DNA from 2 places in the Desulfosporosinus meridiei DSM 13257 genome. Region 1 is predicted to be linked to the other one. Evidence: riboswitches for the same ligand, from Rfam matches in the RefSeq annotation. Region 1 holds a riboswitch; the other holds the start of a gene.
What was found. Region 1 has a riboswitch for cyclic di-AMP ahead of eam (glutamate 2,3-aminomutase). Riboswitches for the same ligand answer to the same signal wherever they lie in the genome.
Positions count from the first base shown of each region.

Region 2: another riboswitch for cyclic di-AMP. It lies ahead of DESMER_RS12855 (C40 family peptidase); the one in region 1 lies ahead of eam (glutamate 2,3-aminomutase).

Region 1 is NC_018515.1:633,596-636,986, reverse strand. Features, by position in the region: gene DESMER_RS02935 (NAD(P)H-hydrate dehydratase) at 1-875, opposite strand, end outside; gene acpS (holo-ACP synthase) at 901-1,257, opposite strand; gene DESMER_RS02925 (GntR family transcriptional regulator) at 1,277-1,876, opposite strand; cyclic di-AMP (ydaO/yuaA leader) riboswitch at 2,015-2,145, shown strand; gene eam (glutamate 2,3-aminomutase) at 2,299-3,391, shown strand, end outside.
Region 2 is NC_018515.1:2,805,396-2,808,786, reverse strand. Features, by position in the region: gene DESMER_RS12860 (PFL family protein) at 1-835, shown strand, start outside; cyclic di-AMP (ydaO/yuaA leader) riboswitch at 1,294-1,435, shown strand; gene DESMER_RS12855 (C40 family peptidase) at 1,443-2,237, shown strand; gene uvrC (excinuclease ABC subunit UvrC) at 2,493-3,391, opposite strand, start outside.

The sequences.
Region 1 (3,391 bases):
AGAGGAGTCACGATTTGCAACAGCCCTATGCCGCTCCGCAAGGCACCTTGTCCCGCCAGCACCGCCGCCCCGCTCATCCCTTTAGAACCTGCCACAAGAATACCCTTGCCATGGGTTCCCTTATGCCCTTTAAGCTGCCGAATAGGAATTATATCACGTACGTCTGCATCCATCAGCACAAATGTTGAAATCCCTTCCTCCATTAAGTAGGATTCCGGGATGGAAATAGGATCTACAACAACTCGACCACAATATTCAGGGCCTTCGCCGAGAAAAAGTCCCCATTTGGGGAGTCCAAAGGTAACTGTCGTCTGAGCTCGGACTGCAGTTCGATAAACTTTGCCGGTATTAGCCTCAACACCACTAGGAATATCAATGGATACCACCCATCCGGGAGCAACGTTTACTTCATCCACATATTCCTCAATCAAACTTGGCAAAGCTCCCCGCATTCCAATTCCAAACAAGGCATCAATAACAACATCGGCCTGGGCTAAAGCTAAGCGTATCAAACGCCGTTGCTTCTCCCCTTCAACGACAAATAGTTTCCCGGTGGTACCTTGAAAAAGACGCAAATTTAACGCTGCATCTCCTCTAAATTCCTTTTGAGCAGCAAATAATAAGACGGTAACATCCATCCCTTGAAAGACTAAGTGCCGGGCAACCGCTAAGCCATCCCCACCGTTATTTCCTTTTCCAACCAGGATAACCGCTTTTCGGCGGTTTAGACCTTCTTTGCCATTGGGGATATTGCGCCGAATTTCTTCGACCACTGCCCAGGCCGCATTTTCCATAAGGAGCAAACTTGGAATACCATAATGATAAATGGCTTTCTCTTCAATCTGCCGCATCTGTTCTGCATTGACCACACGCATTTTTTCCCACCCCAATTTCTCTAACTCAGCTCAAGATTGCGAAGGCCATGGCCTGAGTTCGGTTATGTGCTAGACTTACTCGCACTTGAGATCCTCCTCTAGTACTTACGTGATTCATGGCTCCCGGACTAAGATATACTATTGGCTCTCCTTCTGGATTACTTATAATTTCTACATCATGCCAGGACAATCCCTGCAAGCCCGTGCCTAAAGTCTTTAAAACTGCCTCTTTTCCTGCAAAACGGGCTGCATAGCTTTGAATCCCTTTGCCCTGCAAAGACTCTCTTTCCCGATTTGTGAAAAGACGCTCAAATAACCTTGGTTGACGTTTCAAAGCTTGGGCTACTCGTTCAATTTCAATAATATCAATTCCAGGATACATATACATTACTCCATCCAAATTATAGAATTGCCCTCAATTTCAGTTGTCCTTCAGCCGAGCCTGCAGCCAATAAGACATCCTCTCCTCGCAGGACAAAACTAGCGTCCGGAGAAAATTGTTCCACCCCGTCGCGAACCACCGCAACAATCGTGGCCCCTGTCCGCTCTCGAATTTTCAATTCCTGCAGAGTCTTGCCGATAGCAGGAGATTCCTTCCCGATTTCGATTTCTCCAACATCTAACCACCGTGACATTAGGCGATCGGTATAACCCAGGAATTTATTTAAATGGCTTTCAATCTTAATATCAATTTCACGCCTTTGATCCATAAGCTTCTTAAGATCTTCAACAAAGACTTGAATTTCTCCTTTTTGATCAAAGGACTTAACAAACTTTTCAGCCATAGCCTTTGAAGTAACAGTTATTCCCACACCCTGACTGACCACAACCACCCCAACATTTTGTAAAACTGCTATGGCCCGGCGTATGGTTTCTGGCGAAACATTATACCGCCCTGCTAATGTTGAACGGCCGTGAATTTTTACTCCCTCATGATATTCTCCCATCATGATTGCGTGAGCTATATCAATGGCAATTTCCTGATACCGAGCCTTTTCCAATCTATTCAACCCCTTACCCATTGGGCTATTAACCCTATAAATATCTTCCTATTATAACATAGCCAAATCTTGGTGACATCATGCTCTTGACAGGTAACAACCCTTGTGATAAGATAAGGTTGTCAGTAAAATAAATAATTAATCCATTTGCTGAATTTCCAAAAGGAAAACGGGGGAACCAATTCTTGGGGTGAATCGCCTAATGGCGTAGAGCAGTTTTTCAGCTCGAACCCGACAGCTAACCTCGTAAGCGTTGAAAGACACGATATTCGTGATATTTGCGTTTATTTCTTTTGGGAGCCGACAAAATTTGATTGGTTCTCTTTTTGTTTTCATCACACTTCTTAAAGACTCTCGCACTAATGAAAGCACAGATGGATACGCAGCATAATTTTGGAAAACAAATAGAGGAGGGATATCTCATGGCTGTCGAACTCCAAGAACGTTCCGGTACATTTCGACAATATGCACTTAAGCGTGCGGATGAGCTTAAACAAATGATACTTCCATTCATAAATAATTCCCCAAAAGTACCTACGGGATTTTTACTTTCAGACGCCTACGAATCCCGCCGTGGAAATATTTTAAGCTATTTCAACGCCACACTGGAAGACTGGGAAAATTGGCACTGGCAAATGGCTCACAGAATCACTGAGGCTCATGTCCTGAACGCTCTTCTTCCGGGATTAACTATGGATCAATGTGAGGAAATTGAGCGGGTGGGAAAAACTTACCGTTGGGCAGTATCTCCTTATTATCTTAGTTTAATGAGTGATACTGATCCCCTAGATCCAATCAGGCTGCAAGGATTGCCCACTCTGCCTGAACTTGCCGAAGACTTTGGAGAAGATGATCCTATGGGCGAAGGAATTACCTCCCCCGCTCCCTGTATCACCAGACGTTATCCGGATCGTTTAATTATAAACGTCACTAATATGTGTGCTATGTACTGCAGACACTGCCAGCGCAGACGTAATATTGGCGAAAACGATACACATTCTCCTCGAACCCAACTTAAAGCTGCCCTGGATTATATCCGTGCTAATCCCGAGATTCGAGATGTCCTAGTAACCGGCGGAGACGCCTTACTGCTTAACGACCTCACCCTGGACTGGCTGCTGGGAGAACTCCATGCTATTCCTCACGTAGAGATTAAGCGTCTAGGCACAAGAGCACCTGTGACTTTGCCAATGCGCATAACGGATGAACTATGTTCAATACTCGCTAAATACCCACCCCTTTATATTAACACTCAGTTTAATCACCCCAAGGAAGTTACGAAAGACGCTAAAAAAGCGGCTGATAAACTAATTTCAGCCGGGGTTGTCTTAGGTAACCAGGCAGTTTTACTCAAAGGGATTAATCACGAACCAGAGGTTATGAAAAAACTCAACCACGAATTACTCAAAATTAGGGTTCGCCCTTACTATATTTTCCACGCCAAAAATGTCAAGGGGACTCGTCACTTCGTTCCTCGAATTCAAGACGGGCTCAAGGTTATGGACCAGCTGCGAG
Region 2 (3,391 bases), 2.2 Mb from region 1:
TACTGCGGATAATGATGGAATAGCTGCAGCTAAGTTAGTTGTATTCTGTAATGCGCCGGAAGATAACCCCTTCATGGCAGGTGCTTTCCATGGAGTCGGAGAACCGGAAAGGGTTATCAACGTCGGGGTTAGTGGGCCAGGGGTTGTGGCTAAGGTTGTAAAAGAACATCCTAATGCAGACTTCAGTGAGCTTTCCAATTTAATAAAGCAAACTGCTTTTAAAATTACTCGGATGGGCGAGTTGATTGGCCGAGCCGCCTCAAAGTCACTTAACGTTCCTTTTGGAATTGTAGACTTGTCTCTAGCACCTACTCCTGCAATCGGAGACAGCGTGGCAGAAATATTAGAGAATATGGGGCTTGAGCGCTGTGGAACTCACGGTACAACAGCAGCTTTAGCTTTGCTTAACGATGCGGTTAAAAAGGGCGGAGCAATGGCCTCATCTCATGTCGGAGGGCTGAGCGGCGCTTTTATTCCAGTGTCAGAAGATGCGGGAATGGTAAGAGCTGTTGAAGAAGGAGCCTTAACACTTGACAAGCTGGAAGCAATGACTTGTGTTTGCTCAGTCGGTCTGGATATGATTGCCCTGCCGGGTGATGTTAGTGCAGAAACGATTTCCGCAATTATCGCCGACGAAGCAGCCATCGGTATGATCAACAAGAAAACAACTGCTGTACGAGTAATCCCAGCGATTGGCAAACAGGCCGGAGATAGAGTCGAATTCGGAGGGCTATTAGGCGGAGCGCCGATAATTGCTATTCATCCGTATTCGTCGAATTTGTTTGTTCATCGTGGAGGTCGTATTCCTGCACCAATAATTAGCCTAACTAATTAGACATTGTCTTCGCTGTTTTAATTCATGAGTTAAACTTAATCGTGGGATATTAGCTCGTTTTTTGAACCAATATCTTACTAGAGAACCTCTAGTGGGCAGTCGCCTGAATACCTTGGTTAACTAGCTCGCTTTATTCCTTGGGTGCCCTCACCTTAAATGGTGGGGGCACTTCTGTTTAGGTATTTGTCAAGTTCCGTTTATAAGGCTCATTTTATTACGAAGTAGTTGTAAGACGGAAGAAAATGGATGGATGTTAGATTGAATTTCGGATACACTGTTGTAGGGATTTGAGTGAGACCATTCATTTTGAGTAAATACGACAGTATTAGCAAATGATAGATTTGCCCACCCCCTTGAGCTTATTTAAAAGACATGGAAATACTGGAATATATTCGCTGAGGAATAAATTTCCGCAAGAGTAAATGCAGGACATTTTAGGTTTGTCTCGAATAATGTATATTAGGAAAAAGCTGAGTCCAAATGCCGTACTTTGGAGCGGGGGATAATTTTGGGGTGAATCACGTGCCTATTCACGTGTAGGGCTTTACACCTACTGCCCGAATCCGTCAACTAACCTCGTAAGCTAAGAAAGGTGGACGTATATTTGGTGGTTTCCTCATCTACGCGGAAGTGGCTAGGAAGCATTACTTTCGCTGGGCTGGTTTTAGCAAGCAGTCTTCCGGTATTAGCTTCGTCTGAACAGAGTATGACTACTACTTCTATTCCAATGAAGCCCGTATTAGTAGCTTCTGCTGAAGTATCAGATAACACCTATACCCAGACAGTGCGAAAGCAATTACAATGGACTGAAATAACAACAAAAATCAGTGATAGTGTGGCAAGTATACCCACTCCAGAAAAATCTGTGCCTGAACCTATCACTACACAAAGTGCATCCGTAACTGTTGCGGAGAAGGCTCAACCAACAATGGATCTACAAACTGCAAAGAAGGTGCAAACTGCAAAGAAAGCGCAGGCAGCAAAGAGTGAGACCAAAGCGGTGCAAGTTGCAGAAGCACCAAAACAACAGGTATCCCGTTCAAGTGATTCTACTCTTGTCAGTAATGCCTTAAGCCTAACAGGAGTGCCCTATGTATTTGGCGGAACGAGCAAAAAGGGGTTCGATTGCTCGGGGTATACACAGTATGTTTTTAAGGGTTCAGGGATATCTTTGCCCAGAACATCTTCTGCGCAATTTAATGTCGGGACACCAGTAAAGAAAGACGAACTACAATCAGGCGACTTAGTTTTCTTCTCGACTTATGCGAAAGGTCCGTCTCATGTAGGTGTTTACATCGGCGGTGGAAAATTCGTACATGCTTCGAACAGTGGTGTGCGTACTACAAGCCTCAATGATAGTTACTATTCAGGGCGGTATGTCGGTGCTCGTCGGGTTAACTAGTTCAAAGATTTAAAAGTCCAGCAATTTGCTGGACTTTTTTGTAATCAAATACAAGTTGGAGCTATAGTTGTGGTATCCAGGGGATAGGCGTATATTTAGTACATTCTCCTCCCGGTTTAACCAGAGCAATTGCAGAATTATGAATATAGAAATCCGTAATTGAGCATTTATGGGTGCGTTTAAAATAACACTTGCGACATAGTTCGACTCGATAATTAAGGATCATGGAATTGTGGTTCCTCCTTTACATATCCATCACTTTTTATCACCTGAGCTAAAATAATCGTAGATTGTTTTAGCAGTATTGTAAGGGATTCCGGAAGCTTGTAGTTCCACGATGCTAGCAGACTGAATATCTTCAAGTGACTGAAAATGATGTAACAGCTGTTGCTTACGTCTCGGACCGATTCCCGGAATATCATCCAGAATTGAAAAAGTCATATTTTTGGCCCGCTGCTGACGATGAAATGTAATAGCAAAGCGGTGGACTTCATCCTGAATTCTGCCAAGTAAAAAAAACGTAGGATGATTCTTCGGTAATAGTACCTGCTCCCCGAACTGATTAATTAGTCCGTGGGTTTGATGACGTTCATTTTTAACCATTCCGGCAACTGGAATTACTAGATTAATTTCCTTTAAGGCACTTAATGCTGCCCTTATTTGCCCTTTCCCCCCATCCACCAATATTAAGTTAGGAAGAGTTTCGTTTTCGGAAACTAATCGTTTATATCTGCGAAAAATTACTTGCTTCATGGCAGCGGTATCATCAGAAGTATCCATGGGTTGGATTTTATATTTACGATAACCTCTGCGTTCAGGTTTACCTTCAATAAATTGTACCATTCCAGCAACAGTGTGTGCTCCTGAAATATTGGAAATGTCAAAGGCTTCAATTCTTCTGGGAACTGAAATATTTAAGAGTTCCCCAAGTGTATTTAGAGCATCACCTGTTTCTTGTTGTTGATTAATTTCCAGAGTGATTTGGTCATGAAGAGTGGTTTGAGCATTTGTCATGGCCATTAGTACCAATTCTCTTTTTTTCCCTTTCTGAGGAGTTGTGATAGGGAAGAGTTTGGATAAAGCCAAGGACTCAATGGCTGGAATTAAGATTTCTTTAGGCCATACTGCCCGTTCTATATAAAACTGAGCAACAA